One region of the Fictibacillus sp. Mic-4 genome, then DNA from elsewhere that is predicted to be linked to it. Evidence: a T-box and tRNA genes for the amino acid it is inferred to sense, from the RefSeq annotation. Region 1 holds a T-box; the other holds one or more tRNA genes.
What was found. The T-box of region 1 lies ahead of argS (arginine--tRNA ligase). A T-box ahead of a tRNA ligase gene usually reads a tRNA of that ligase, here a tRNA-Arg.
Positions count from the first base shown of each region.

Region 2: it encodes a tRNA-Arg, which carries the amino acid that the T-box ahead of argS (arginine--tRNA ligase) is inferred to sense. The anticodon was not compared.

Region 1 is NZ_JBBHZM010000010.1:16,559-33,552, forward strand. It holds gene WD019_RS08895 (sigma-54 interaction domain-containing protein) at 1-343, opposite strand, end outside; gene WD019_RS08900 (trans-sulfuration enzyme family protein) at 383-1,582, opposite strand; gene bshB2 (bacillithiol biosynthesis deacetylase BshB2) at 1,761-2,417, opposite strand; gene WD019_RS08910 (YojF family protein) at 2,440-2,784, opposite strand; gene WD019_RS08915 (aminotransferase class I/II-fold pyridoxal phosphate-dependent enzyme) at 2,939-4,234, opposite strand; gene WD019_RS08920 (alanyl-tRNA editing protein) at 4,319-5,572, opposite strand; gene helD (RNA polymerase recycling motor HelD) at 5,622-7,958, opposite strand; gene WD019_RS08930 (nucleobase:cation symporter-2 family protein) at 8,184-9,548, opposite strand; gene argS (arginine--tRNA ligase) at 10,047-11,732, opposite strand; T-box leader at 11,771-11,992, opposite strand; gene WD019_RS08940 (DedA family protein) at 12,120-12,716, shown strand; gene ggt (gamma-glutamyltransferase) at 12,756-14,504, opposite strand; gene WD019_RS08950 (cell wall hydrolase) at 14,637-15,224, opposite strand; gene WD019_RS08955 (ABC transporter ATP-binding protein) at 15,466-16,242, opposite strand; gene WD019_RS08960 (ABC transporter substrate-binding protein) at 16,223-16,994, opposite strand, start outside.
Region 2 is NZ_JBBHZM010000033.1:155-16,398, reverse strand. It holds gene aroB (3-dehydroquinate synthase) at 1-53, shown strand, start outside; gene hisC (histidinol-phosphate transaminase) at 58-1,131, shown strand; gene WD019_RS17270 (prephenate dehydrogenase) at 1,197-2,300, shown strand; gene aroA (3-phosphoshikimate 1-carboxyvinyltransferase) at 2,319-3,596, shown strand; partial or broken gene WD019_RS17260 (DnaA N-terminal domain-containing protein) at 3,620-4,270, opposite strand; tRNA gene WD019_RS17255 (tRNA-Arg) at 4,489-4,564, opposite strand; gene WD019_RS17250 (acyltransferase family protein) at 4,756-5,820, opposite strand; gene WD019_RS17245 (ROK family transcriptional regulator) at 6,322-7,533, shown strand; gene WD019_RS17240 (NEW3 domain-containing protein) at 7,548-10,058, shown strand; gene WD019_RS17235 (extracellular solute-binding protein) at 10,080-11,165, shown strand; gene WD019_RS17230 (ABC transporter ATP-binding protein) at 11,184-12,290, shown strand; gene WD019_RS17225 (ABC transporter permease) at 12,280-13,965, shown strand; gene argH (argininosuccinate lyase) at 13,996-15,504, shown strand; gene WD019_RS17215 (acyl-CoA thioesterase) at 15,624-16,124, opposite strand.

The sequences.
Region 1 (16,994 bases):
TCGGTGTAAAACCAATAAACCCGATTACCCCTATTGATCTTCCGTTTTTATAAATTGGAAAGCCGATCGTCGCAAGCTCTGTGCACTGTTCATTGAATATGCAGTTGCTGCACTTATCTCCATTTTCTCTCCTGTCAAAAATCATGCCCGGCTTTCCGGTTTTTAAAATCGTTTCAAAAAAAGAGCCGCTGGGCACACGCTTTCCAATAAGCTGGCGATGGAAACCAGTCCCACTAATGCGAATATTGTTTTCATCAATGATTGAAACATCAAGTCCTGCGATTTTCGCTATATTATCCGCACATTCCTGGGCGAAATCCTGTATTTTAGCAATGCTTGACATCTTATCACCTGCCGTTACCCTTTTAAAAATGACTCATTATTAAAAGTCTAACGCAGATAAAGACATTCGTAAATCGTCAATAATATCCTCCGTATCTTCCAATCCGGTAGACAGGCGAATCAATCCGCCGCAAATTCCAAAATGCACGCGCTCTTCTTCAGGGATAGACGAATGGGTCATAGATGCAGGATGCTGCACAAGCGTTTCCGGGTCACCAAGGCTAAAAGAGATCATCGCAAGCTGCAATGAATTAATAACTGTACATGCCGCTTCATATCCGCCTTTAACGATAAACGATACAATTCCACCAAAATCTTTCATTTGCCGTTTCGCGAGATCATGTTGCGGATGAGATGGTAAGCCCGGATAATAAACGTGTTCAATCGCCGGATGGTTTTCAAGGAACTGTGCGACTTTTAAAGCGCTCCGGCAATGCTGGCGGACACGAAGCCCCAGCGTTTTCAAACCGCGAAGGATTAGAAACGAATCCCACGCATTTAAATGCTGGCCTAAATCTCCCATGACATGTTTTCTCATGAATTCAATATCATCAAATTTACCGACGATAAAGCCTGCAAGGACGTCTCCATGGCCGTTTAAATATTTTGTCGCGCTATGAACGACAACATCGGCGCCGAAATCCAGCGGCTTTTGCAAGTACGGCGACATGAACGTATTGTCTACAATTACCGTTAACTGATAGCGATGGGCCAGATCAGACAAGGCTTGAATGTCCAACACCGTCAGGCACGGATTGGACGGCGTTTCAATATATAATACTTTTGTGTTCGGCTGAATCGCTCTTTCCACTTTCGCAAGATCCGTACAATCGACAAAATCAATCGAAATACCGAACCGGGGCGCAAGTGATGTTGTGAATTTATGCGTTCCGCCATATACATCTTTTGTAACGAGAGCATGATCACCGTTTTTTAAAAAGGCAAGCAAAGCCGTTGAAATAGCCGCCATACCGCTCGATACCCCAAGCGCTGCTTCGCCATTTTCCAGTAGCGCTACTTTCTCCTCAACCGTTTTCGTTGTCGGATTTCCATAGCGGCCGTAATATACACCTTGATCTTCACCGGAAACAACAGCGCACGCTTCGTCCGTGCTTCCAAAAGCATAAGCGACAGCCGGCACGATCGGCGAGGCGACGGCCCTTGTATTCCGGCAAGGCTCTTGAGCTGCATGGATGATCGTTGTGTCCATATTCCATTTCCGTTTTACAGTTGTATTCATAAAAAAAATCCCCCTATTCATCTCTGCAATTCGCATGAAATTTCTAGTTTCATACCAATTGCAAAAAACATGCCAACGGAAAAACAGTTGATTTCGGGGGATAACATCTACTTCATTCTCAATTTTGAAAAGAGAAAAAGCGGAATGACCTTGCTTTTTCTCAAAGTTGATAAACGGATTACCATTTATAATGCCAAAACATTTCTTGAGAAACCCATTTCATAATATCGGGTTCCTGAGGTGTTCCATTCTCCCAGCTTGAAATCATTCCTTCTGTTTGCGAACGATGGGCTTTAATCGCTGCGATTTTGATATCAACAACATCACTGACATCATTGACGACGTCCGGATTACCGAGCGCTGTCAGCCGGTTTTTCGTAATCGCATGGCAATATAATGTCGGTCTTTCATTCTCCGGCAGACGTCCGACCGCCGTGATTGTTGCGAGCCCACAAGCATCATGATCAGGATGCACACCGTGGCCGGGGTAATGAGTAATAATCAATGAAGGGTTAAGCTCCTGTATAATTTCAAAAATGCTGTCAGCAACGACTTCCACATCTTCAAATTCTAACGTTTTATCGCGAAAGCCTAAACGGCGTAAATCTTTTATTCCTAATATTTTGCATGCTTCTTCTAATTCTTTTTTTCGGATCGCAGGCAGCGTTTCACGGTTAGCAAAAAACGGCTTCCCCATATTTCTGCCCATTTCACCCAGGGTTGCGCACGCATAGGTGACAGGAACCCCTTTTTGGGTGAATTGAGCAATCGTTCCAGCTGAACCAAACGCTTCGTCATCCGGGTGCGGCAATACGACTAATACGTGGCGTTCCATATTCATTTCCTCCTTCATTCGCTTAAAATGGTTGGTCACTTAATTGCAAGGCAACTGTTAGCCTTCCTTCTCCGTCATGGCCAGCAAGCAGCAATCTATTCTGTTCATCCAGTTCCCAATCGGTCAATCCTTCTGCGTAAATCCAGCCATGTTCCATTTTCAGCCCGACGCGGTACGGACCATTGCCGACAATGCTGCCTCTTGAAAACCGAACGACACTGTTTCGAATATATGCCCCGACGGTTAAATTCTTTTCATTGTGGAAAGACGCATACGCACCATTTGTCGTTTCAAGATGTATATAAAGATTTTTATTGACCAATTTGTCAAGTACGTCCTGCACTTCTTGTTTTACAATTGGCTTCATGTAAGAACCCCCTTTATTCGCTTATGTACTTCTTTATTTACTTCATTGTTCATTATACCACTTAAGTCACTTACAAATCGTTAGGAATGCTCACACGTAATAGTATCCCGGATAATTAGAAAAAGATTGCCTCCCGGGCAATCTTTTTCTATGTTTATTTTTCAATGTCCTTAACTCCAAGGTAAATGGTGTTAAACAATTCCTCAATGTCTTCTTCTTCGATGCAGGAGAAGGCGACACGTAGATCCGTTTCGCCAAGGGCAATCGTTCCTACTCCGTACTTTTCAAGCAAATGAACCCTGAGTGACTCGGCATCGACCGTCTTTAACTTGAGGCACATGAAATAGCCTGAATTAAAAGGATAATAGTCCCATGCATCATCAAATTTACCGCTGTCGAGCAAGCGCTTGACGGCGTTTGCCCTTCCCTTCATAATGTTGAACTTTTCTTGTTTTTGATCATTGAATTCAGGCGACTGCAGCGCACGCAAGACGAACGTTTGTGAAGGATGCGGACCGCTTGAGATCGTCGCACGGATCATCCCTGTCGCTTTCTGTTCCAATGCATTTAATAATGCATCGCTTTGTCCGGCAAATGTAATGAAGCCGACGCGAAATCCCCAAATATACTCTTCCTTTGTTGCACCGTCCACTTTTATGGCCAATACGCGAGGGTGCAAGTCACTTAAAGCGCCAAAAAGGGATTCGTGAAGCGTATCTTCAAAGAAAAGGCTAAAATAGGCATCATCTGTTACCGCGACAATGTTAATTCCTGCCTCGGCTCCATCTTTAATAGCGGAAACGATTTGCCTTCCCTCCTCCACACCTGGCGTATACCCTGTTGGATTGTTCGGGAAATTCAATATAACAATCGCTTTCCCTTTATCTTTTTGCGCTAAAATGGCCTGACGGAGACCTTCAGCATTAAATTTGTTTTCTTCGTTATAGAGAGGGTATTCAACAATGTTGGCCCCTCTGCGAATGCCGAATGTCAGTTCATAGTTTTCCCAGTTTTTATCCGGGATGATGAGGCTATCACCGCTATCCGCAAAAAGGTCAGCGACCACGCTAAGCCCGTGGGTAAGGGCATTCGTTGCAATTGGAGTGCCAAACTTCTTGCCTTCAAGCGAAGGATTTTCCTCGATCATTTTTTTGCGCCATGCCGTTCTCAACCCGGGCTTTCCTGCCGGCGGGGCATATTCATAAATGTCTTTTGGCGAATAAGAAGACAACGTATCTTGAAACACTTTTAAGTGCATCGGCTCGTTATTTTCAAGGGCGATGCCGATCGTTGCGTTATATTTTGTCGCTTTCGCTTTCGCTTCAGCCGACTGGCTTAAAATCCCTTCTTTCGGAAAATAGATTTTTTTCCCTAAATCCGAAAGCATTGCATAAACATGGGGATTTTCTTGCTCAATTGTTTCATTCAACTTTTTGGCGAGTGTTTGCATCGTTGGTTTCTCCATTCCTCTCGAATTATTTTTGTAATCTATCATACCAAAAATGGCTGGTAAATGTACGCTATTTTTTAAATTTTACTTCGAAATTGAAATTATTTTTCCCTCGGCTAACTCCAAAAGGTATTGAAGCATTTCCTTATTTGAGAGTAACGCTTTTCCGCCACCTTGAGCAATTTTCATGCTTCCGCCGCCTTTGCCTTCAATTTTATTGAGGGCCTGCTTCACGATTTCGTTCATATTAATTTTAACATTTTTCCCGCGGGCGCCAATCAATTGCATTCGCTCTCCGGTTGTTGTAACAAAAAGGACGAGTGCCGAATCGTCTAATTCAACAATTTGGTTGGCTAGCGTCTGAAGCTCCTTCATTTCCCTTCCACCAAAAGAAGAGGTTATGAACTTTATATGATTTCGAGAAAGACTTTGTTCGATTAATTTTTCAGCTTCAAATCGCATAAGCTGCGTCGTCGCTTCTTTCAGCGATTTCTCTAGTTCATTATTCGTACCTAGCAACCGATGGAGTTGGGACACTACATCTTGTTCACCACACGTAAGCACCTTGCACGCCTCATGCAAAATCATTTGCTTTTCATGCATGACATTTACTGCCCGCATCCCGCAAACAAAATATAGTCGGGTATGCTGTTTATGGCGTTCCCATTTAATAATTTTGACGGGACCAACCTCACCCGTTTGTTTTGGATGCGTTCCCCCGCAAGCGTTATAGTCGAAGTCGTCAATGATGACAAGCCGGATGTTATCATTAACTGAAGGGGGCTTTCTTAACGGGAATTTAGCAATCTCCTTCCTGTCAATCCAGCGGGTGTTAATCGAACGGTTTTCAAAGACGATTTTATTCGCGAGCATTTCGGCTTCGAAAGACGTCTCAGGCAACAGTTCATGAACGTCCAAATCAATGGTGACGAATTCCTTACCGAGGTGAAACGCGATCGTCTTCATCCCGAATAATTCATCAAAAGCGGCAGAAAGTAGATGTTGACCGGCATGTTGCTGCATATGGTCAAACCTTCTCTCCCAGTCTATTTCGCCAATGATTTCATTTAGTGGCTCGATCTTGTTTTCTACGTAGTGGCGGATTTCCCCATCGATTTCTTCAACATTGTTGACCCGGACGCCGTTAATAGCTCCTATGTCACACGGTTGCCCGCCACCGGTCGGATAAAATGCGGTCTTTTCTAAAACAACATAGCGATGTCCGTTTTCATCTACATCTTGTTCAATAACAGATGAAGTGAATGTTTTCAAATAGGCATCTTTATAAAATAGTTTTTCCGTCATTTTAATCTCCTGATATAAGTTAGTCTCTTCTATTTTATATTAAAAAAATAGAAAGACAAAGAGACGGACAGATCGACCCTCATTAACGTTCAAAAACATACGTTTCTGGAGAAATTCCGGAAATGAACGGGGTCAATTCACCAGTGAAAAAAATATGCAATTCATGCATGGCCCTCGTACACGCTGTATAAAATAGCTTTCTCTCACTTTCTTTTCCATATTGTCCTTTTGTGGCATTGTAAATGATGACGGCATCGAATTCAACGCCTTTTGCAAGATAAGCTGGAACGACAACCGTACCGGTTTCAAAAGAGGTCGTCTCTTTGCTAATTAAACGCAACGATGCCTCACCCTTTAATGAAGCGAAGGCTTCCTTACTTTCGGAGGCGGTTTTGCAAATGATCGCAATTGTTTGGTGTCCCGCTTCTTTCAACTCAGCAATCCGTTTTCTTATCTTTTCCGTTAAGTCTTTCGCATTTTCTGCTTTCGCTACGGTCGGTTTGCTTCCTTCCCTATTAAATGGATCGATCCGTTGCCCACCATCGATCATTCTTCGCGTGAACTCCACGATCGGCTTCGTTGAGCGATAGCTCCGGTTCAATACAATTGTTTCCGTCTGCTCTTTTCCGAACAATTCTACTAAAGCAGCAAACCCTCCGCCATTTGAATGGGCATGTATAGACTGATTGACATCGCCAAGAACAGTCATCTTGCTTCTCGGAAAGAGATGTTTAATAAATGCGAATTGGAATGGAGAGTAGTCCTGCGCTTCGTCAATGAAAACGTGGCGAACGGAGTTGTTCGTATGAAAGCCTTCAATTTTCTCTTTTAAGTACAAATATGGTGTCGCATCCTCATAACTTAGCTGGCTACGATTTAAATTTCTGATCGTTTGTAAGCAAATTTCCTCCCAATACTCAGGGATGTAATCGCAAAGGAAGGTTTTACCCATCGTGAACAGTTGTTTATAGATGGAAGGAATATCAACAAATCCGAGTTTTTTCACACTCGAGCGCAACCGTTTAAAAGCCCGCCCGACAACCATTTTGGCAAGAAAGTTTTGTTCACGTTCAAAATCATCGAACGAATTTTCCGTATACTGTTTCTTGCTTTGCAGTTTCTGAAAGGCTTCCAAGTAATCTTCCCTTTCAAGAAGCTGTATTTCCTCTTCTACCCAGGGCATTTTCCTTTCATGCCGCGCGAGTTCTGTTAGCTCTTTCAACAGCTGTTTTGTAACGATTTCCAGCCGATTGGGTATAGGTAGCTTTAAATCGAGTTCGTAAAATTTTTCCTGAATCGATGCTGCCGGAATAAGAATCCGGTCCCGAAACGTAATGTCTTTAAAGATCATTTTTTCTTTTTGGAGAGCCTCGATATATCGGTCAATAACATGCATAAAGTCAAGTGACGCTTTATATTTTATCCCTTCAAGCCGAACCATATAGTCAGGTTCGTTTAAAGGAGTGAGCGTATATTCCATTTGAGTGAAAGGATCCTCCAGTTGAAAGGTTTTCCCAACCCGAAAGCGTAAATACTCTTGAAAAGTGGTTTGCTGCATGTTCTCCTCTCCAAGCTCAGGAAGAACAGTTGATACATAACTGTTGAACATTTCGTTCGGTGAAAATAGAACAATATTATCAGCTGTAATCGTGTCGCGATACCGGTATAACAAGTAGGCAACCCGCTGCAGCGCCGCCGAAGTTTTGCCGCTTCCCGCCGCGCCCTGAACGATCAAAAGGCGGCTTTTTTCATTCCGTATGATTTGGTTTTGCTCTTTTTGAATAGTGGCGACAATGTTTTTCATACTTGAATCAGAATGTTTTCCTAGAACTTCTTGCAATAATTCATCACCGATCGTTACACTCGTATCAAACATGCTTTCAATTTGGCCGCTCTTAATGATAAATTGACGTTTTAGGTTCATCGTCCCTGTAACATGGCCGCCAGGTGTTTCATATTCTACTTGCCCGACGGAGTAATCATAATAAAGGCTTGAGATCGGGGCACGCCAATCGTAGATAAGGAACTGTTCAGTAGCTTCGTCATAAAACGAACCGATGCCAAGATAGATTTGTTCTTCGCGCGACTCATTCTCCTCTTTAAAATCAATACGCCCGAAATACGGAGATTGCTTCAGCCGCTTCAATAGCTTAAGTTGATCATTTGCATGGCCGAATCTGCGCTCCCGTTCTGCAAGCATTTCCGTTTGTTGTTTAATGCTTGTGTAAGTTTCTAATGTTTCCGTTGGATTATCGAAATTGACGGTCACATCGTTCCAGAAATTTTTGCGAATGGTTACGATAGTAGATTTCACATCCGAAACATCACGGTCTAATAGTTGAATCTCTTTATCAATTTTATCAGTTACAAGATCGACTCTTTGTTGTTCTTTTTTCCATTCCTGTCCAGCCTTACTCATAACATCTCTCCCTTTTAAAAAAAAATGATTATAACAGTTGACTCAGGCAAAAGTTTGTGTTATAGTATTAATTGGGTAAATATGATTTTTATCTTTAAAAAAACGATGACTATCCGTTATCTTATCATAGCTTTCTGTAAATTTCAATACATAAAAAAAGAAGGCGATTTCAGTGATGCGAAATCGCTTTCTTTTTTTAAAACCATTTTAATAGGTGACACCAACCTAGGAGGCTTCGGTTTCTAGTTGGTTCTTCCTTGATTGACTGAAGAAGGCTCCTGAAAAAGTATGAAAATTCAAACATATATTTAACAGTACGGCAACAAGACATGCTGAGAACATTCCATTTTCAAATAATATTTTTACGATCCACGGCATTTGTTTAAATACTTCTGGTTGAAAATTAGACCCTACTCCTACTGCGATGCTTGTCCCTACAATTAAAGTGTTATGGTTTCCTGAATAGTTCACCTTTGAAAGAATGGATATTCCTGCAGAAATAACCATTCCAAATATGGCAAGCATTGCTCCCCCGCGAACACAAGCAGGGATGATCGTGATCATAGCCGAAAATTTCGGCAGAAAACTCAAAACGATAAGTATACATCCAGTAGTTATAGGAACGAACCGGCTTTTTACTCCGCTTAGTGACATTACACCAATGTTTTCATTTAAATATGCATGAGGTACAGAGTTAAATATCCCCGATATGATTTGACCGACTGCCTGGCCCCTTAATCCATTAATGGCCGTTTTGTCTGATGTGGCCGTTCCGCATACTTCATCTAACACCGAATACGCACCGACACATTGAATTAAATTAATTAAACAGAATATCGACATTGTCATAATGGCGCTTACATTAAACTCTGGCATCCCAAAATGGAACGGAGAGACAACCTGCAACCATTTTGCTTCAAAAACCGGACTGAAGTTGATCATTCCAGTAACGAATGACAAAATTGTTCCTACCATTACTCCAATAAGGATAGACATTGTTTTTAAAAACCCCTTACAGAACTTATGAAGCAAGATAACTAATGCTAAAACAATTGTTCCGATTAACAGATTAGTAGATGAACCATAATTCGGAGAACCCTCTCCGTCTGCAAAGTCTTTAAACGCCACAGGAGCAAGTGTTATACCCATTATCGTAATAAATGATCCTGTGACGACTTTTGGAAAAAATACGAGAATCTTATTAAGGAAAAATGATAAAATTAAAATAAATATTCCGGATCCGATTACCGAACCGAAAAGCGCAGGCAAACCATACTGTTTTCCGATAACGATCATCGGACCAAGCGTAATGAAAGATGACCCCATCACTAACGGAAGTTTTGAGCCAACTCCTTTTCCGATTCCAATTACTTGAATTAAGATAGCCAATCCACTCGTAAGAAAAATGGCAGAAACTAAATAGGCAAGGCTTTTTGAATCAAGTCCGATAGCACTACCTACTATGACTGGAACCATAAATGATCCTACCATTGTCAGAAGGTGTTGAAGCCCCAGCGGCAGCAATTTTGGTAGAGCCAGTTTTTCATCAAAGACAGCGGTTACATTGTTCGTATTATTTGTTTTCATCATTAGCCTCCTAAAATTGATTGAACCCAAAACATAAGTCGCAACAACATTCGTAACCTATCACCAGTATTGCACTTAAACTAAGATGAGATCTTGCCCTTATATTTCTGTGTAATTTTAAATCGTTTTTTTAGTGTTGCTTATCACAAAACTCCGTTTCTAAAAATAATTAAAAAAACTGAAACTAATTTTTATAAAATAAAAATGATGCCTTGATTAAAAAAACTTTAATCCAACAGAAGTTTCCCCCTTCCCATAACGTTGCTTATTACAAAACGTTGTTTCAATATTTATTTAAAAAAACATTCCATTATGAATATCCGTACTATTTTGACTAAAATGCAATACTGAAGCATGATGGAATTATTATAATGTATTTTAGCAAAATTCTCAACATTCACACGAAAGTTTTTTATATTTTTCCGAACAAAGTTGCAATGGCAATTTTGTTCGGAAATTTATATTTTAGTTTACATAATTTTATTATTGAAATCTTTTTAGTTACATTTCTTCAGGCGCGTTGATGCCTAGTAGCCTTAATCCTTCTTGGAGCACGACTGTCGTTGCATATACGAGAGCCAGTCGCTCTTCTTTTAATGAGTTATTTTCCAAAATTCTTACCGTTCCATAATATTTGTTAAAGCTCTGGGCAAGGTTGATTAAATGTTTGGCGATCAATGAAGGGTTGAATTGTTCGAACGCTTTTTGAATTACATCCGGAAATTCGCGTATTAAAGTCACGATCGGCCATCCGGCCTCATCCTGGATGGTTAATCCGGTTTCCGGCTTTGAAAACTCTCCTTTTTTCAGCAACGTGCACGCCCTTGCATGTGTATATTGAAGATAAGGGCCTGTTTCCCCTTCAAATTTCAACATATGTTCCAACGAAAACTCGACATCATTGATTCGTTCATTTTTCAAATCATGGAAAATGACAGCTCCGACACCAACTTGATGGGCAGTCGCCTCCTTATTCGCAAGGGATGGATTCTTTTCTTCGATATTTTTTTCTGCTAAACGGATCGCCTCTTTTAACACTTCATCCAATAAAACAATCTTCCCTTTACGCGTTGACATTTTCTTGCCGTTTTTAAGAATCATGCCAAAAGGAATATGCTCAATATTTTTTGCCCATTCATAACCCATTTTTTGCAAAACGGCTTTCAGCTGCGCAAAGTGGAGCGACTGCTCTCTACCGACAACATATAGTGATTTTGCAAATTGATAATGGTTCTTTCGGTAAATGGCTGCCGCTAAATCACGTGTCGCGTACAGTGTCGTTCCATCCGATTTTTTAATTAAACACGGAGGCAAATTCTCCTCCTCTAACCGAACAACTAACGCTCCATCTGATTCCTCCAATAGATTTTTCGCCATTAGCTCTTCGACGACGGGTTCCATTTTGTCGTTATAAAAAGCTTCGCCATTATACGAATCAAATGAAATTCCAAGAAGATCATACGTTTTAGAGAATTCCTTCAACGATTCTTCGCGGAACCACTTCCATAATGCAGTTGCTTCTTCATCTTTGTTTTCTAATTTTTTAAACCACTCTCTTCCTTCATCCACTAACGATGGATTTAATTCCATTTCTTCATGGAACCTTACATAGAGCTTCGTTAATTCTTTAATCGGGTTCGCTTTTACCGTTTCCTCGTCTCCCCATTTTTTATAGGCGACCATCAATTTCCCGAATTGCGTTCCCCAGTCTCCTAGATGGTTAATGCCGACTACTTGATATCCGCATTTTTTAGAAATGTTGGAGATGGCGTTGCCGATGACGGTAGAACGTAAATGCCCCATTGAAAATGGCTTCGCGATGTTCGGCGAGGAAAGATCGATTGTAATCGTTTGCCCTTCGCCGAAGGTTTGGTTTCCAAATGCGTTTTCTTTGCGCAATACCTCCTGGATCGTCTCAGTCATGACCAATTGTTTATTCAGAAATACGTTCACATACCCGCCTGCCGCTTCCACTTTTTCAAAAAGCGGATCGTTGATTTGACCGGCAATGTGACTTGCAATGGCCTGCGGAGACTTTTTCATAGTTTTCGCCAACGGAAAGCAAGGAAATGCAAAATCGCCGAGCTCTTGATTTTTCGGTTTTTCTATCATATTTAGGATGTCTTTTTCATTGATCGACTCTCCAATAACAGTTGATAGTGCGTTTTCAAATTTTTCCTTATACATTAATATTTTCCTCCTTAACCTAAAAAAATCCCGCCTCAGAAAGAGACGAGATGAATTTACCCGCGGTACCACTCTTGTTGTTCCAATATTTGAAACCGGCTTACATATGATAACGGGATGTCCCGGCATGCTCTACTACTATAATGTTCAAGCAAGCATCTCAAAAGTCCGTTTCACTTTAAGGCTTGTACCGGGCTTCCACCTTCCCCGATTCGCTAAAAACAAATCCAAAAAGCTACTCTCTTTTTCATCGATATTGATTTTAATTTTATTTTTCATTGAAATAGCAGCATCTTATTACTATGATAGAGAAAGGTACGTTAAGAATCAATAGGTTTTTGAGAAAGTTCTCTCATTTTTTTGACAACTATAGAAGTTGGTGTGTTCATGGAACAAAATATATTGCATTTTATCCAGCAATTCGAATATATCGGAATATTCCTTGCGCTTGCATTAGGTATTCTTGGACTTCCCATACCTGACGAAGCGTTAATGACTTTTGCTGGCTATCTCGTTTATAAGAATATGATGTCGTATTTTTTAACCATTTTTATTTCGTCGATTGGTGCATTAACAGGGATTACAATTAGCTACTGGATCGGGAGGAGGTTCGGATTGCCTTTAATTACAAAATTCGGGCCAAAACTGCGAATTACCGAGGACAAGCTATTAAAAACCCAGGGCTTATTTCAAAAATACGGAACGTTGTTAATTGTGTTCGGTTATTTTATTCCGGGTATCCGGCATATTACGGCTTATCTGGCGGGAATTTCATCGATGTCATTTAAGAAATATGTCACTCTCGCCTATGCAGGAATTATGATATGGTGCGTTACTTTTGTGACACTTGGCAGAGAATTAGGAAAAAGATGGATGATTGTCGACGAATACGTCCATCGCTTTGCCATCGACGGAATTCTCTTGATTTTGTTCATCGCGATTATCTATTTCATCATTGTTAAAACGAAGAAAACTTACAGATAAGAATGAAGGCTGCTTCTTAGCAGCCTTCATTCTTATACTTTAACGGAATAATCCTATTGCCTTTCCTTGTCTCGTAGAGTCGGCTGCCCCTAGATAAAAATCAGGTTTGCGGAAAATTTGCATACTTTGAACATTTCCAATAGGCTGAGGCTTGCTGTTCCATTTATGTCCCCATTCTTCCAGCCGGTTCCGGGCTGCTTGCGGTATTCCTTCCTCCCAGTTTATGGTCGGATAGGAAGGGCTGAAAATTCTCGGTTCCTCAATTGCATCTTTTAAGTTCATATGATAATCAATAGAATTGATGATGGTTTGGACAACCGATGCGATAATCGTGCTTCCTCCCGGTGAGCCAACTGTCATCACCGGTTTTCCATCCTTAAAAATGATCGTCGGGCTCATGCTGCTCATCGGCCGTTTATTCGGTTGAACTTCATTTGCCCCACCTGGAACCGCGTCAAAGTCCGTCAGTTCATTATTTAAAAGGAATCCATAGCCAGGAACCATAATACCCGTTCCAAACTCTTGTTCAATCGTCGTCGTATAAGAAACTAGATTTCCCCATTTGTCAGCTACGGTAAAATGAGTAGTTTGGCCAATTTTTTTGTCATCCGGCTGTTTGACGATTGGTTGGCCGCCGTTTCCTTCCTGGAACTTCCATGGATCGCCGGGTTTAATGTCGCTGTTTGCTTTTTCGAATTGAATTTGGCTTCTTCGCTCATTAATATAGTCTGGATTCAGCATTCCTTTTGTCGGGACATCGACAAATTTCGGATCTCCGACATAAGCCCCCCTATCGGCATATGCAAGGTGCATTGCTTCAGTCAATAAATGGTACTTTTCCGGAGATCGGACACCGTACTGATTCAAATCATATCCTTCAAGGATGCTAAGAATCTGAAGAAGCGTAACTCCTCCTGAACTTGGCGGCGGCATCGAAGCGATTTCGTACCCGCGATATGTTCCTTTAATCGGTTGATCAATGGTGACATCATAATTTTTTAAGTCTTTCTTTGTCATGCTGCCATTATTTTTTTGGACAACAGAGGAAATGGCCTTTGCGATCTCACCATTATAAAATGCGTGTTGGCCATTTTTTCGGATAAGCTTGAAGGTTTTGGCAAGGTCTTTTTGGACGAGCACATCCCCTTCTTTTAATGGCTTTCCGTTTGGCAGAAAAATCTCTTTTGCAGCTGTTTTGGAAAGCTTGTCCTCATTTTCTTTGATCGCATCTGCCAACACCCAGTTCACTTTTACTCCTTTTTCAGCCATTCGGATGGATGGGTCTATAAGTTTTTTAAATGGAACAGTGCCCCATTTTTCATGGGCTTTGACTAATCCTTTCAGCGTTCCAGGAACGCCAACAGCTTTTCCGTCAGTCGATCGGACGGGAAATGGGATAACCTTTCCATTTTTATCGAGAAACATGTCAGGCTTTGCCCCGAGCGGAGCTTTTTCGCGGCTGTCAATAATCGTTATTTTATGATTTTTGGCTTCATAAACCATCATAAATCCGCCGCCACCAATCCCGGACATCATCGGTTCGTTTACATTTAAAGCAAACTGAATGGCGATGGCGGCATCGACTGCATTTCCGCCTTTTTTCAATACTTCAGCACCAACTTTGGAAGCGAGTGGATGGGAGGTTACGACCATTCCTTTCGTGCCGACGGCTACCTGGGAGTCAGTGATGTTTCTTTTTTCCTTCGCTTGAATGCTAGTAGGCGAATAATTAACTATCAAAATAGTTGTTAAGAGGATGACAAAAAATTGAAGAAACCTTTTATACATGAAATCCCTCCTTTTTAAAATACGTTATAGTAGAGTATTAATATTGTAAATAGTCTGGATTTATCAGGCTAAAAGTACTAGCACGGAAAAAAGCCTTAAAATCAGCAATGATTTTAAGGCTTTCAATATGTGTTATTTAGTAAAAGTATGATTTCCGATCACGACTGTAACCGGACGTGAGTCTAGCCAATGATTGGTTGCCGTTCTCTTATTGTAATAAAATAATGCGTCGTGTGTATCATCATAACCACCAAGGGCTTTTTTGGCCGCTTTTATCGACTCTTTCGAAGGCTTTTTAAGCGAACCCGTCATAACTGGCGTAAACTGGCCAGGCTCATAAATGACTGCACTGATTGAATCAGGAAATTTTTTATTTTTAACACGATTTAAAACAACGGCGCCAACGCCAACTTTTCCTTTGAAGCTTTCACCGGAAGCTTCTGATTCAATGAGTGAAGCCAGTAAATGCAACTCTTTTTTTGAAATATGAATCGATTTATTTTTTGAAACCGTAACCGATTTACCTATTTTTGTTTTCTTTATTTTTTTATGAAGTTTAGAAGGCTTTCGCTCTTTTATGATTTGATCATAAAGTGCACCGTGTGTAGGAGTAATGCCCCAGAGTGTGTCACCTTCCCCTGTATAAGCTTCGGCCATCTTTCCTGAAGCGAACACGATGCATAAAGCCAACATGGCTGAAATGATTGTTCCTTTTTTCATTATTGCGTTCCCCCTGGAATCGTTGTTTTCGCCTTCTGTTGCCCGACGATTCTGGACTTAAACGTTCAGCTTCTCTCATCCCCCTGATTTTAGTCCATATAACCTATTTTTTCGCAAAAAAATAGGACTTTTTGACCTTGCTCCTGCTGGTAGATTTATGAAATGTTCTTTGTTAATTTTTATATAAAGGCATAAAATACGGTACGTGAAATTTTATTCTCATTTAAAAAAAGCGCCGCCCTTAAAAGAATGCGGCAGCGCTTTTTCCTTCCAATATGGACAATATTTCTTCTTTTTGGCTGGCAAATTCAACCGACGTAATGCTTCGTTTTAGACGGTCTTTTTCTAATCGTATCTTAATTTCAGCAATAATTTTTCCTGGCCGGTGTGACATGATGTATATTCTGTCGGATAAATAAATGGCTTCATCGACATCATGTGTGACAAGCATCATTGTAAAATGAGACTCCTGCCATCGTTCAATGAGCCATTCATGCAGGCCTCTTTTTGTAAGTGCGTCCAATTTGCCGAAAGGCTCGTCCAAAAGCATAACTTCTTTTTTACATAAGACGCTCCGCAAAAAAGAAGCGCGTTGTTTCATTCCTCCAGACAGCATGTACGGATAATGGTCACCGTATTGTTCCAATCCAAAGGCGGGAAGCAACTGCTTCGCTTCTATTTTTGCTTCTTTTTTCTTCATTCCCTGTACTTCTAGGCCGATCGTGACATTTTCGATAATTGTCCGCCATGGCAAGAGAACATCGTTTTGCGGCATATAGCTGACTTTTCCAGTTTTGCCGACAATCGACTGGCCATTTAAAAATATGTCGCCTGAATCTGGCAAACTCAGTCCCGCGATTAAATCGAGCATAGTGCTTTTCCCGCAGCCGCTCGGACCGATAATGCTGACAATTTCGCCTTCCTTAATATGAACGGATATGTTTTGAATTGCGGTAATGTCATGCGAAAAAGTTTTCGTCACATTTTTTACGCATAACTTATTTTGGGAGGAATTCATTCGTAAACGCCTTCCTCGTATCGATCTTTTTCGAGAGGAGTTTATTTTTATACATCCAATCCGCATAACGTGACCACACTTCTTGTTTTTGCACACCCCAACGGCTGCTATCGGCCTGATATTGTTTGCTTAACCATTGCTGGCTATTTAACACTAATCCACGGTCCAATTCAGGAACATCTTTCACAAGGATGCCTGCCGCTTCTTTCGGATGTTTAATTGCAAAGCTATAGCCTTCTGATAACCCTTTCATAAATTTTTTCACAAGCGGTTTATTCGTCTTTGCCATTTTTTCGTTGGTGATAATGACCGGAGTATAGTAATCAAGAGCAGGGTCTAAATCTTTCACCATTAAAATATTGATGTCTTTTCCTTTTCGTTTCGCCTCGACTCCATCCCAGCCGTAATAAATCCATTCAAAATCGGCGTCTTTGCCGATCGAAGTAAAAAAGTTCGTCTGGCCCAGCGTTACGTTTTTCACTTTTTTATAATCGGCGCCATCTTTCTCCATAACCCCTTTGATCATCGCTTCTTCCGCCGGCGATCCCCATCCGCCATAGCGCTTTCCTTCGAAATCTTTTGGACGAGTAATGTGGTCTTTTTTTAGCGAAGCAAAACCTGATGTATTGTGCTGGATGACGGTCGCAATCGAGACGATCGGAATACCGCTTGCTCTTGAGTTCGTTACGTTTTCCTGGTACGATACGCCAAAGTCTGCCTTTCCCCTGGCGACAAGCTGTTCGGCCGATGTT
Region 2 (16,244 bases), on a different contig from region 1:
TGTCAGATGATCTCATTCTTCCATTATTAAATGAATTCATCGCGGAGGTGTAGTTTTATGAAAGTGAAAAAACAGTTGTTATCATTGAAAGCCTATCAACCGGGAAAATCGATCGATGAGGTGAAAAGAGAGTTTGGCTTGACGAAAATCGCCAAATTAGCGTCAAATGAAAATCCATACGGTTGTTCGCCAAAAGTGCGTGAAGCATTAAACGACTTTACCGATTACGCGCTTTATCCGGATGGAGCAGCTTTTCAGCTTCGTGAAAAGCTCGCCAGGCATGTAGGTGTCGAACCGGGACAGATTATTTTCAGCGCCGGATTGGATGAAATGATTCAAATCATCAGCCGGTCATTGCTTTCGCCTGATACAAATGTTGTCATGGCTAAACAAACGTTTCCGCAATATAAGCATCATGCCGTAATCGAACAGGCAGAAATTCGTGAAGTGCCGCTGAAAAACGGCTGTCACGATTTAGAGGCGATGCTTGCGCAAGTGGATGAGCAAACTGCTATCGTTTGGATTTGCAATCCGAATAACCCGACAGGCACCTATGTTAATGAAACGGAACTGAAACACTTTTTAGAGCACGTCCCGAAAGAAACGCTCGTCGTTTTAGATGAAGCTTATTATGAATATGCGGTAGCGCAGGACTATCCGGAGTCGATTCCCCTTTTAAATGATTATGAAAACTTGTTGATCATGCGCACATTTTCAAAAGCCTATGGTCTTGCCGCATTCCGTATCGGTTATACGATCGGACATGCGTCGTTCATGCAAAAGCTGGATGTGGCAAGGCTGCCATTTAATACTTCAACGTTTGCGCAAATAGCTGCCATGGCGGCGCTTGATGATCAAGCGTTTATCGAATATTGTGTAGAGGAAAATCGGAAAGGTTTGCAGCAGTATTATACGTTTTGCGAAACGCATCAACTTCCATATTATTCTTCGCAATGTAATTTCATCTTTATGGATCCGGGCAAAGACCCGATGGAAGTGTTCCAGCTTCTTCAGCAAAAAGGATATATCGTTCGCCCGCAAAAAGGAGGCGTACGCATTACCGTTGGAACGAAAGAAGAAAATGATGGCGTGTTAGAGGCGTTGAAAGAATTGATTACCGTTCAGGCTTAAATCTTAAATAGCTCGCCTGTTAAGACGCGATCAAATTTGGATAGAGATAAGAGGAGACAATCGGAGTGGAGAAACGCGTATTACTGATAGGAGTGGGTTTAATCGGCGGTTCGGTTGCCCTTTCGATTAAAAAAGAACATGAAGAAGTAACGATTATCGGCTTTGATGTGAAGAGGGACCACTGCAAGCTCGCAAAAGCGATGCATGTCATTGATGAATGCGCCGAAAGCTTACAAGCAGAAGCGGAGCAGGCAGATTTGATCATTCTGGCTGTTCCCGTAGAGGAAGCGGAGAAATTCATCGATCAATTCTTTCATTGGGAATTGAAAGAGAATGTCATCATTACGGATGTGGGCAGCACAAAAGAAAAAATTATGAGAAGGGCAGAGCCTCTTATCAAAAAGGGCATTGCGTTTATCGGTGGCCACCCGATGGCGGGATCCCATAAAACAGGAGTAGGTAGCGCTAAAGCGCATTTGTTTGAAAACGCCTATTACATGTTGACGGTACATCCGGAGACGAAAAAGGAAAAGGTAGAGGAATTAAAAGAATGGCTGAAAGGGACGAAAGGAAACTTTCTCACTCTTGACGCCAGCGAGCATGATTTACTGACAGGCATCGTCAGCCACTTTCCTCACATTGTTGCTGCTAGCCTTGTCCGCCAGGTGGAGAGCCATGCGAATGAAAATGAGCTTGTGAGCGGCCTTGCCGCCGGTGGATTCCGCGATATCACGAGAATCGCCTCAAGCAGTCCGCACATGTGGAGGGATATCGTTAAGCAAAACCGAAAAACACTTCTTTCCTTATTAAATGAATGGATGATGGAAATGGAAGAAGTTCGCCACCTTGTTGAAAAAGGAGACAGTGAGGAGCTGTTTAACTATTTCGCCGGTGCAAAAGCGTTTCGTGATTCGTTGCCGTCCGGTTCCAAAGGTGCGATCCGATCGTTTTACGACTTATATGTCGATGTGCCCGATCGGGTGGGAGTCATCTCGCATGTTACGACATTGCTCGCCATTGAGCGAATCAGCATTACGAACATACGGATCATCGAAGCGAGGGAAGATGTGTTAGGAGTGTTGAGGATCAGTTTTCAAACGGCAGATGATCGGGCGAAAGCTAAAGCTTGTTTAGAAGAAAATAACTATGAGTCATACATCACGATGTAGGAGGGGGGACAAAACAATATGAAATTATCTCATGTTCAACGATTAAAAGGTATAATGAAAGTTCCAGGCGATAAATCCATTTCCCACCGTTCCGTCATGTTTGGCGCTATCGCCGAGGGGAAAACAAAAGTGACCGGATTTTTGCCGGGCGATGACTGCCTGAGTACAATTGATTGTTTCAGAAAACTTGGAGTCAATATTCATCAAGAAGACGATTATGTCGAAATTGACGGCAATGGAATTGAAGGGTTAAAAGAGCCTCAAGAAGTGCTCGATGTCGGCAATTCAGGAACAACGATCCGGCTAATGTTAGGTGCCCTGGCGAATACGCGGTTCCATTCTTGCATTATCGGTGACAAATCGATTGCGAAGCGGCCGATGAAGCGGGTGACGGTTCCGCTTACTGAAATGGGGGTGGCGATCGATGGCCGTGCAGAAGGCAATTTCACACCGCTCAGCATTCGCGGCGGAAATACGAAAGGCATCCAATATACATCTCCGGTCGCGAGCGGCCAGGTGAAATCCGCTATCTTGCTTGCCGGATTAGGGGCGGAAGGTGTGACTTCCGTTTCCGAGCCGCATAAATCAAGGGATCATACCGAACGAATGCTTCAGGCGTTTGGCGTCAATGTCCAGGTCGATGGATTGACGGTTTCCATCGAAGGAAAGCAGAAGCTGAAAGGAACGAACATTGAGGTTCCCGGCGACATATCTTCTGCCGCTTTCTTTTTGGCAGCCGGGGCGATCGTTCCGGAAAGCGAGCTGACGATTCAAAAAGTCGGAATGAATCCTACCCGCACGGGCATCATTGATGTTTTGCAGCTGATGGGAGCGGATCTTTCGATTGAAAATGCACAAAACGAAGCGATTGAACCATTTGCGGATCTTCATATTAAAACATCTTCTCTAAAAGGCATTGAAATTGGTGGAGAACTCATTCCGCGATTAATCGATGAAATTCCAATTATCGCCCTTATGGCGACACAGGCGGAAGGGACAACGGTCATTAAAGACGCTGCCGAGCTAAAAGTAAAGGAAACGAACCGGATTGACACGGTCGTCAATGAACTGAAGAAACTTGGCGCTAACATTGAAGCAACAGAGGATGGCATGATCATTCACGGGAAAACCCGTTTAGCGGCAAGTTCTGTCGATAGCCACGGCGATCACCGGATCGGTATGATGCTCGGAATTGCGTCATGCATCGCAACTGGCGAAATGACCATCAACAACAGCGATGCCGTTCGCGTATCTTACCCTGGCTTTTTTGACCAGCTAAACGAATTATCTCGATAAAAAAACGAGGAACATAAGTTTTACTACTTATGTTCCTTTAATATGTTGACTTCTGTTTCGAGTTTTTCAAGTTTGTTCATTAATGTACTCATTTTTTCGTTCAAGGCTGCAATTTGTTTTTCGTACATTAAATTCATTTCATGGCTCGTTTCAGGGATATCGTGTAAAGAAGACTCAATTTTATCATCGAAACTATCGGAAAAAGGATCCTCATTCTTCGACATCAACTCATGTTGATTTTCAATAGATTGATCATTCTCGTAAAACTTGCTTTTTATTGAAACGTCAGGATGTTCTTCTTCAATAGCGGGCCATTGATTTGTTAATTCTTCATGGGTGGCCGCATTTTTTAATGTTGAAAACAATTCGGACACGTTTTTGAAAGACTGTCGATTATAGTGTTCAATTAATTTCTCTGGCAAACTAATTCCCTCTCTTTTACAGTAAAAATCGATTAATTTATATTGTAAGTCTTCATCGGGCGGTTGAATGTCCGTTGTGATTCCCCAGCTAAGCCGTGATTCCAGTTTGAAAGAGGAATACCTTGCTTCGAGCCAATCCTTGCTGAATTCATTGCGGGCTAAAACGATTAAGCTGTCACCGTTCCTCTCTTTTACGGTTGTATGTTTTAACCACGTTTCAAAACTCGGCCTGCTCATTTGATGTTCAAGGTGTTGTAAAACGTTTGTTCATAATGCGCGAGCCTCGTTCATTTGTTGCACTTTCTTTCCAAATTGTAAAGAAATAATAAAAACCCTTCAGTCTATAACGGCTGGAGGGCTACTTGCTACGGTGCCAGAATACATGATCCTATTATTTTGAAATTGAAAAAGTGACGTGTTCATACCTACAGTTAATTGATTGTTGTAATGTAGAGTTAATTTTGTATGTATGGCGGCCCCGAGAGGACTCGAACCTCCGACGCACGGTTTAGGAAACCGACGCTCTATCCACTGAGCTACGGAGCCTTATTTTTTCATTTGTCAATTCAAAATACAGTGCATTAAATATTATATAATAGGACGTTCCATTTGAAAAGATTTTCTATTACTTTTTTCTTGAATTAAGTAATTAGACTTTTGAATGTAAAATTTAGAAGTGGTATAGCATACAAAATAACAACTGCACCCCTCATTGATAAAGTTGGGGTGCAGTTGTTTCAAGAAGCGACTTCTTTTTGCTTTGAATGGTCGTTAACTTGCTTTAATGACCAGCGCATTTTTGGCTGTATTAAAGGTTTAAAGAAGTTGAGAACAGGTTGTCGTGTGACTAGCCAACAAATTGCTGCAGCAAATAGCAAGCAAATCACTAATGCCAGAGCTATATGAAGGGTTAATAATTCGGTTTCAAATTTGCGGAATAAACGGACAATATTCGTATGAATCATATAAATGAAAAGCGAATACACACCTAGCTTATTAAAGAAAGCGAGCTTCTTTTCTTGCGGCACTAATAGCATTAATGCAATAGATAAAATGGTTATAGCTCCATAAAGAATAAGCTGGATCGTTCCGCCTTTGAGAAAGGACCAGTCGAAATAATCGTAGGATTTGCTCATAAATAATAGCTCCGTAAAGCCGCCTTTTTTTGTTAAGAACAGGGCCGAACCGAAATAGGCGAGCACAATGGCAATGGCACCCCAGCGAAACGGCTGTTTCCATGAATGCGCTCTCTTTTTAAGAGACATTACGATGTTTTTATTCGCTAAATAGTAGCCAATTAAGAAATAAGGATAAAAGTTAATTAATTTACGTAACGAAAACCATTTTGTTACATCATCTACATAGCTAATCCAGATCGCTAATCCTAACGCAAAAAGCAAAGGATAACGAAGTCGCAATACGTAAGGTGTGATCGCGCTCCAAACGGCAATCCCTAATAAAAACCACATCGCCCAATACGGATCAAAAATATCCATGATTCGGCTATCTGATGAAAAGCTTACGATTTCATTATCATTGATTAATTTCTGAAACACGCCATTGATTAGTTGCCAAATGACAAAAACGGATAGTACTTGCACGATTCGGTCAATTCGGTTGGGGCGAAAAAAATATCCGCTTATTAAAATAAATAAGGGCATGTGAAAGGAATAGATCACGTTATATAAATAATGAGCCGAGAAATAACTGTCACGATACGTTTCAATTAAATGTCCAAATACCATTAGAAAGATTAAAATCCCTTTCATATTATCAAACCATGGTATGCGTTGTTTTGCCATTCTACCTCCTCCAAAACTTAATTTCGGCAGAATCGAATCATTTTCAATCCCGCGCAATCAATAGAACATATTGGATAGTGCCCTATTCTAGATGGAAAATCTATTACAGACTTTCGGAACAAATTAAGTTTTCAGGGGGGTTCAGAATTCTCTTCTTATACGATCGTTTTAGAGATAAGTCTTTCGGCTCAGTCGTTAATAAGAAAAAGGATAGGGAAAAGAACCATTGATATAAAATGAACGGAAACCGCATGAGGATCATCTTGTGCGGTTTTTAATCCATTAGTCCCGTAACTAGAGAGAAAGACCTGATTTTGAAAATTTCTAAAATTAGGTCTTTTTCATTCTGGAAATAAATAGTATGATGGACTCGATTAAGTTAGTAAAGGTAACAAACTAACCTTCGGGAGTATTTGTTGAAGGATCGAATAACGGTCGCCTGAAACTATAACGGATGAAACGAGTTGAGGGACTTTTTACGTTTGATTAAGGAGATGAGAGATGAGTGTGTTTGAAAAAGGAACTCCTTTTACTATGAAAGAAAAAAATAAGCGTCTGATCTTGCAATGCATACAAGACGATTCGCCTCTATCCCGGTCAGAAATCGCAGAAAAGCTCAAAATAAGCAAGCCTACTGTTTCTTCTATAGTAGAGGAGCTTTTGCAGGAAGAATGGATTAAAGAAATTGGGGCTGGAACTGCAGGAGCCCAGGGGGGGAGGAGGCCGATTCAGATCATGTTTAACCATCAAGCTCGTTTTGTTATCGGAGTGGATATCGGCGGAACAAAAACATTGGCGGCCATTAGTGACTTATCGGGGAATTTGCTGGCCACAACATTATTTCACACACAAGAAGAAGTTCAATGCGGGATCCTTCACAAAGTGAATATGGTAGCCAAACAAATGCTGGCTGAACTGAATATTGATGAAAAAAAAGTTCTCGGGATAGGCATCGGCGTTCCCGGGATGACAAATGTAAAAGACGGCATTGTGATTGATGCGCCGAGCTTAAGATGGAAAATGCACCCACTGAAACATGAGGCAGAAAAAATATTCCCCTGGCCGGTTTTTATCGATAACGATGTCAACGTCGCCGTTTTAGGAGAACAATGGTTAGGAGCAGCGAAAGGAATGTCGAATGTCGTATTAATTTCAATAGGGACTGGAATTGGCTGCGGCATGATTTTAGAAGGAAATCTTTATCGAGGGTCTTCCTGGGCGGCTGGAGAAATTGGCTACTTCGTCACAGATATTCATCAGGCAAAGCAAAAGGATGATCCAATTTATAGCGGGTATGGCTTCTTGGACCGCCATGCTGGAGGGGCGGGGATCGCCAACAAGGCGAGTCAAGCGTTGAAGAAACAATCGAATCACCCGTTGCAAGAGAAGGCGCTCATAACCGCAAAAGATGTTTTTGATTATGCGAAATCAGATGATCCTATAGCTTTAAAAATTATCGAAGAGGTAATTGATCATATTGGCTTTGCCATCGCCAATGTGATTTCAATTATAAATCCAGAGGTGATTATTCTGGGGGGTGGGATATCCAAAAGCGCCGATTGGTATTTGCCAAGATTGGAAGAAATCATTTCGCAATTTGCCTCAGTTCCGACAGAAGTGAAAAGGTCAGCATTCGGTTCGGAAATTGGCGTGCTTGGAGCCGTTTCATTAGTTTTAAGGGAAAGGGAATGCGTCTTGAAAACTCTTAGTTGAAAGGAGTCTGTCGAATGCGGAAAAAATGGTTCTCTTGTTTAGCCAGCTTTTTATTATTGGTTTCACTTATGGTCCCTATTCAAGCAAACGGAAAGGAAAAAGACCAAAAGCCTGTAGAACTATGGGGGGCACTGAAACCGCTGGACACGATCGTAAGTTTTATGAATACGGGTGCGCATCCGGACGATGAACGAAGTGACATGCTCGCCTATTTATCAAGAGGCCGCGGTGTCCGAACGGCAAGCCTGCTTGCAAACCGGGGAGAAGGCGGACAAAACGAAATTGGGAACGAACTGGGAAACGCCCTTGGAATTATTCGCTCAAGGGAATTGATGGAAGCAGCCAAAATTACTAGCGTTCAAGTTTTTCATTTAAGCCAGAATCCTGACGACGAAATTTATGATTTTGGCTTTTCAAAGTCGGTCGAAGAGACGTTATCTAAATGGGGGGAAGATGTCGCGTATGAGCGATTGATCCGCATTATTCGCACATACCGGCCGGATATTATCATGCCGTCGTTTTTAAATGTGAATACTGAACACGGACATCATCGAACAGTTAATGTTTTGACGCTCCGGGCATTCAAAGACGCGGCTGACCCTAAGGTTTTCCCGGAACAACTAAAAGAGGGCCTGAGTCCATGGCAAATTAAAAAGTTATACTTGCCTGCGTCAGATAGCAGTGCCACGACCTCTTTTGAAATCGGGATGTACGATGACATTTATGGCATGACTTACCCGCAGCTCGGCGAAGAATCTCGATTCTTACATAAAAGCCAGGGGATGGGGAAGAAAATCCCTGCCGAGCCTCGAACGATTCATTTAAACCTTGCGAAATCCGTGACGGGTATTCCGGTAAAGGAAAGCAGCATGTTTGATTCGATTCCATATGATTTTAAAGAATATGCCGCTAACGTTTCAAATGAACCGAAGATTTCAACAGAATTAAAGAAATTGCAAAATGAATTGGAACAATTGATTAGCCTTTATCCGAACGATGACAAAATCGCTGATTTAACCTATGATGTCTTGCAGCATGAACGGCAAGTGGCGAAGATGGTAAAGGCAAGCAACATGGATAAAACGACAAAGGAAGACTTGCTTTTCCGCTTATCAATTAAGGAACAGCAGTTAACTAAACTAAGTGAAGTCGCTTCAAAAGTAAAAGTTGAAACAGACGTAGAAAATCCAACACTCGTTAGAAACGGATCGACGAAAGTGAAAGTTGCGATTTCGAACAACGGGAAAAAGGCGCTCCAGCATGTCAATGTTAATCTTTCGGTCCCTGAGCAATGGAAAGTAACGAGAAAAGATCAAGCGAAAACGGTAAAACCCGGGGAAAGGGCTGTCATTCACTTCACCGTTCATGTTCCGAAAAACGCATCCTATTACCAGCCGTATGATCCGCCGGTCATCCACTCAAAAGTGACGTATGACGTGAAACGGACGAAAACAACCCATCAATTTGAGCCGAAACAAACGGTAACGGTTCTGCCGGAAGTTAGCCTCCAGTCTGATCCCGAAAGTCTTGTTGTCAATACAGCTGACGTGAAAGAAAAAATGGAAGTTAGCGTTAAAGCGAAAAATTACCAAAAAGGGCCGTTGCATTCTGTCCTCTCATTAAAGGTGCCAAGAAATTGGAAGGTAACGCCAAGTGCCGTCCCAGTTTCGTTTACTAAGCAAAACGAAGAAAAAACAGTCACGTTTACAGTGAAGCCGCCTAAAGACGTAAAGGAAGGGAACTTCACTTTCGATCCGTTTGCCGTTGTTCATCAGCGAATGGTCAATACGGCCGTTCAAGTCATTCACTACGATCATATTGGCACATTCTATTATCTATATGATGCAAAAACAAAAGGCGTTTCATTCCCGCTCGCTTTCAATAAGAATTTGAAAATTGGCTATGTTGAAAGCGGATTTGACAATGTCGCGGATGAGTTGCGAAGAGTTGGGATGAATATAGCAAGCTTGACAGAAGGGCAATTGGAAACGACAGACCTTTCGCAATTTGACACGATTGTCCTCGGCATTCGCGCTTATCTTTCAAGGGAAGATTTGCTTGCCAATAATCAAAAACTGCTAGACTATGTCAAAAACGGGGGGCATCTTGTCGTTCAATACAATAAACCGGAAGATCATTGGGACGCAGACTCCACAGCGCCATATAAACTCGTTATCGGGAGTCCGTCCATTCAATGGCGGGTAACCGACGAGCAGGCAAACGTAACGGTATTGAAGCCAGAGCATGCACTCTTTAACACGCCAAACAAAATAACGGACAAAGATTGGGACAACTGGATTCAAGAAAGGGGACTCTATTATCCTAGTGAATGGTCCGATCAATTTGAGCCATTGGTGCGTATGGCAGACCCGAATGAAAAGCCGTTCGATGGCGGCATTTTACTCGCCCATTACGGAAAAGGGACATACATTTATTCAAGCCTCGTCTGGTACCGGCAAATCCAAAACCAGGTCCCGGGAGGCTATCGACTCTTTACCAATTTAATGGATTATAACGGAGAGTAAAAGACAAGGAGGGGTTAAAAAATGATAGGGAAAAAAGGGATAGGTTTATCTGCGCTAATGCTAGGCTTTTCCTTGCTATTGACGGGCTGCATGGCGGGAAGCAGTGAAAAGGCGGGTGGCGGATCCAATGGGAATAAGAAAGGCTTAGAAGAGAAAGTCGTCATTTATTCACCGCACGGAAAAGATATTTTGCAAGAGTTTGAGAAAAAGTTTGAAGCAAAATACAATGTGGACGTCGAATGGCTGGACTTAGGATCACAAGAAGTTTTCGACCGCGTCCGCTCAGAAAAAAACAACCCTCAAGCGGATCTTTGGTGGGGAGCGCCTTCTGTTCTTTTTAATCAAGCAAAAGACCAGGGGCTGCTTGAAAAATACAAGCCGAGCTATTCGAAAGCGCTGGCAGATGAATTCCATGACAAAGATTGGTACTGGTCAGGAACGAGCCAAACACCTGAAGTCATTATGTACAATTCCAAGCTTGTAAAGAAGGAAGAAGCCCCAAAAGATTGGGACGATTTATTGGACCCAAAATGGAAAAACAACATTATTATCCGCTATCCTCTCGCCTCGGGAACGATGCAAACGATATTCGCCGCGATGATTTATCGCGACTATAAAGACACGCAAGATCCGAAAAAAGGCTATGACTGGCTAAAGAAGCTGGATAGCAGCACAAAGGAATACGCTGCAAATCCTGAAATCATGTACAACAAAATTGCAAAAGGAGAAGGAAGCATTACGGTTTGGGATATGCCAGATGTTGTCATGCTAAAAGAACAGAAGAAATACCCGTTTGAATTTGTCATTCCGGAAAGCGGAACGCCTGTATTAACGGAAGGAATTGCGCTTGTGAAAGGAGCGAAGCACCCGAAAGCGGCGAAGGAATTTTATGAATTTGTCAACTCGCAAGAAGCGAACAAAATTCTAGCCGAAAAGTATTACCGGATCCCAACGCGCAATGACATCAATGGTCTTCCGAAGTGGATTGAGGATACGGAAATTAAACCGATGAAAATTGACTGGAACGTGTTTGAGAAGAAAACGAATGAGTGGATGGAGTATTGGGATACGAACATTAAGAGCAAGGAAAAAGAGAAGAAAGAGTAAGCATAGGGGGCAAGGACGATGTCATCCATTACGCTAAAGCACGTTACAAAAAAATTTAATACATTCAGTGCTGTCAAAGAGTTGAACCTTGAAATTAAAGAGGGAGAATTTTTCACCTTTTTAGGGCCGAGTGGTTGTGGGAAGACTACAACACTTCGGATGATTGCCGGATTCTATTATCCTACAATCGGTACGATTCATTTTGGGGATAAAGACATGACACGCGTTGCCCCCGAAAAGCGGAATACGGGCATGGTTTTCCAAAACTATGCCCTTTTTCCCTATATGACCGTCTTTGAGAATGTAGCCTTTGGTTTAAAGGTAAGAAAATGCGCAAAAAGCGAGGTCATAACGCGGGTTGAGGAAGCGTTGCGCAAAGTGCGGCTTGAACAATTGATCGATCGGCAAGTCAGCCAGTTAAGCGGGGGCCAACAACAGCGTGTTGCATTGGCTCGGGCCCTTGTCATTGAACCGGACATCCTGTTATTGGATGAACCGCTCAGTAATTTGGATGCCAGACTTCGCGATGAAATGAGGGCGGAAATCCTCCGTTTGCAGAGAGAATATCGCATTACAACCATCTATGTGACGCATGACCAGGTTGAAGCCTTAACGATGAGTGACCGGATCGCTGTTTTCAACACTGGCGAGTGCCAGCAAGTCGGGACACCGAAACAAATTTATGATGAACCAGCCAATGATTTTGTCGCCTCGTTTATCGGTGAGACGAATTTACTTTCCATACAATTGGCAAGGGAAGATGATGAAAAGATCTATGTTCGGTTAGAAAATGATGAAACAACGGAAATGGTTATTCCAAAGGATCGTTCGAATACGATAAAAGACACCCCTTCCGCTCTCTCCATCCGCCCGGAAGCGGTTGAAGTTTCAACAAAAGAATTAGAAGGAACCAATTGTTTTCAAGGAACGATAGAGATGGTTCAGTTTACGGGTGCGGCGGAACATCTATTTATTAAAGTTGGAGAGAAAACGATCCAGGCGCTTGTTTTAAATAATCACCTTTGGAGTGAGCGGAAAAAGGGCGAGTCTGTCTGGATCCGATTCCCTGAAGAATATGTGCGGATTATACCGAATGTATTGGGGGAGGGCGCCCATGAGAAATAAAGAGATGCGTTTTACGATGTTCCTTCTTATTCCGGTTGTCCTTGTTTTGGTCGGTTATGTTCTTTATCCATCGATCCGGACGCTTTGGGAAAGCTTTTTTTATAAAGGGAGCATAGGGGTTGGCAACTATAAGGCATTCTTTAGCCCGGAAAGCCTGTCTAATTTAGAGGCGCTGTGGAACTCGGTGTATATTTCGCTGCTAAGTGTATTATGCAGTGCCCTTATCGGCATTCCGCTGGCATTTATCTTTAATAAATATGAATTTCCGGGACGCAGCTTTTTTTCAAGTGTTGCCATTTTGCCGATGGTGCTTCCTTCACTAGTTGGCGTGATGGCGTTTATGTTTTTATACGGGGAGTCAGGTCTTATTCCAAATGCAATAAAGGATTTATTTGGACTTGAAAAGGTGCCTTTTAAAATCGGCGGCGTATCCGGAATTTTAATCGTCCATGCGTACACGATGTATGTTTATTTTTACATGACCGTCTCCTCTACCATTCGAAATATTGACCCGTCGCTTGAAGAAGCCGCATTCAATTTAGGGGCAAGCCGCTTGACGGTTTTTCGTAAAGTCACCTTGCCGTTATTAACACCAGCGATAGTAGGAGCATCCTTGCTCGTATTTATGACATCGATGGCGTCCTTCAGCGCTCCGTTTCTTCTCGCCGGTGGATTTCGAGTCTTAAGTTTGCAAATTTATTTTTCAAAAATAAACGGAAATATGGAGATGGCCGCTACGCAATCCGTCATTTTATCCATTGTATCGATTTCCTTTTTATTATTTATGAGATGGTACCAAAATCGAAAAGATTACCGGATGCAGGCGAAAGGAATCGGTGCCCACCGAAGCGAGGTAAAGAACCTGTTTGTCAAATGGACGATGGTCGCAATCGGTGTCATAGGGGTTATTGTTTTGCTGCTTCCTCATGCGACGATTTTAGTATTATCACTCGTTCCGGACGGCACGTGGACATGGCAAACGTATCCGTCAGTTTTTAATTTTGAAAACTATATGTTGCTATTTAAGGACCCGGCTATTTGGGATCCCGTGCGCCACAGTTTGACGCTGGCATTTATTGCAACACTCGGAAACCTGGTATTTGGCGTCATAACTTCCTATGTGCTAGTGAAGCGCAAGTTTATCGGTAAAAACCTGGTTGATAGTATGGTCATGCTTCCATGGGCATTGCCGGCTACCGTTGTCGGGATGAATCTTATTCTGGCATTCAATGAACGATCGATCTTAACGTTCGGCCATATACTAGTAGGGACGTTTTGGATTTTGCCGCTGGCTTACTTTATTCGCCATATCCCGCTTGTTGTCCGTTCAACAAATGCGGCGCTGGAACAATTGGATGATTCGTTGGAGGAAGCGTCGAGAAATTTAGGCGCAAAGTGGTTTTATACGTTTCGAAGGATCGTGCTGCCACTCGTCCTGCCGGGCGTTCTTTCCGGGACATTGCTCGCGTTTGTAGAAGCAGTTGGCGAATTTCCGACATCGGTGCTGCTTTATACATTAAACAACCGGCCGATATCAATCGAAATTATGAACCAGCTTCGGATGTTTAATATGGGCCAGGCTGCAGCGTATGGAATGATTCAAATTAGTTTAATTGCCATTGTGCTGTTTATATCCAACAAATTTTTCGGTGTGAAAGCGGAGCGGTCACTTTAGTCTTTAAATAGGGAGGGGCGAACCGGCATAATGAAAAAAGAAGAGTTTATCGAGCAAGAAGGCTCTGTGTTTCCAGGGAAATCCTATGTTGAGCATTTGCTGCGCCACGTCTTTGAAGATCAACGCGATTATTTGTTTACGGATATGTTTAAAATCCACCGGGCGCATGTTGTCATGTTAACCGAACAAAACATTATCCCGCAAAGCGAAGCGAAAGTCATGCTGCAAGGAATTGAGAACGTATCAAAAACGGATTACCGCAGCTTGCAATACGATCCGCATTTTGAGGATTTATTTTTTATGATGGAACAGAAGATAAGCGAGGAAATCGGATCTGACCTGGCAGGAAAAATTCACATTGCCCGCAGCCGGAACGATATGGGTGTGGCCATGTATAGGATGGTATTGCGAAAGCATATCTTGCAGTTAATTGGAAGCAGTTTGCAAGTAGGAGAAGCATTATTGGAACAAGCGAACCGCCATAAGCATACCGTAATGACGGCTTATACGCATACACAGCCGGCCCAGCCGACAACGTTAGGGCACTATTTGCTTGCGATCCATGATGTGCTCTCAAGGGATGTTGACCGATTATGGTCTGCTTATAGATGCGTGAACCGTTCGCCACTAGGTGCGGCGGCGCTATCGACAACAGGGTTCCCGATCAACCGCAACCGGGTCCGGGAGTTATTAGGATTTCAAGAACTTGTTGAGAACTCGTATGATGCCATTGCCGCAGGTGACTATTTAATCGAGACGGCGACTTCCGTCTTGTCGCTAATGACCAATGCAGGCAGGTGGATTCAAGATTTTCTCCTGCAAGCAACACGTGAATTTAGTGTTATTCGGGTAGCCGATCCTTATGTACAAATTAGCAGCATCATGCCGCAAAAACGAAACCCGGTGTCGATTGAACATTCCCGCTCGCTTGCAAGCAGTTCAGTTGGGGAAGCGCTATCTGCAATTCAAATGATCCATAATACGCCGTTTGGGGATATCGTTGATACGGAGGATGACTTGCAGCCTCATTTATATCGCAGTTATGAAAAAGCCAATCGGGTGATGCATTTAATGCATGCGGTTATTCGAACAATGACGGTCAATGAAGAGCTAGTGACAAAGCGGGCAAGAACATCTTGCATTACAATTACGGAATTGGCGGACGTCTTAGCGAGGGAGAAGCATGTGCCGTTTCGCTTATCACACAAAATCGCAAGCATCATTGCAAAAACGTGCACATCCCAAAACAAAGAGCTGCATGAGCTTTCGGTTGAAGAAGTAAATGAAATGATTGCGCATGTGTACCCGGCTCAAGTTTCACAAAAAGATTGGGAAGCGATCACATGCCCGAACGAGTTCGTAAAAAGAAGAAAAGTACAGGGCGGGCCAAATCCGCAAGAAGTTTCAAGAATGATTACGTTAAGGGATCAACAGTTAAACGAAGCGATCAATAAATTATGTACGGAAAAAGAAAGGTTAAGAGCTGCCGCTGAACAATTAGACCGTGCGGTTAGGAACATAACCGAAGATACTGTTTAATCAATACTTTTGATAACTATGAAGCATCATAGCAGGAAGGCGTTTTGGGATAATAATTCGATCCACGCCTTTTTTTACCAAAAATGCCGGGTCGCAAAATCGTTGCGGCCCGGTATTTTTTAAGCGATCGTCAAAAACGCAGCTAATTCTTTACTTTTTTGTTTTCTTTTCTTCCGCATTCTTGCCCGCTCGGGTGCGGTTTCATGCAATTTTTTCTCTTCTTTTGTTTCCGGGATGACTTCCGGAACACGCGTTGGGCGTTTATTCTCATCAAGTGCGACAAATGTCAGGAGGGCAGTTGCCGCAATTTTGCGTTCACCGCTTTTTAAGTCTTCAGCTATAATTTTCACGAATACTTCCATTGACGATGTGCCTGTCCATGTTACATAAGATTCAAAACAAACCGAATCTGTTGGCTGGATGGGATGCAAAAAATCGACTGAATCTGTTGAAGCAGTTACGCATTCTTTTCGACTGTGGCGCGCTGCGGAAATGGAGGCGACCTGGTCCACATCACTCATTAACTTGCCGCCGAATAACGTATTGTGGTTATTAACATCGTTTGGGAATACCCGGCTTGTCCGAATCACTCGAGATTCTTTGCAATATTTCGCTTCCATAGACACTTCTCCCTAAACTAATCGAAATCTATTCATACTATGATCCCACCATTAAGGGCGTTTCAACATTTAACTTCCATGATATATTTTTGGCTTCCTGGCAAGAATCTAGCATGCTTC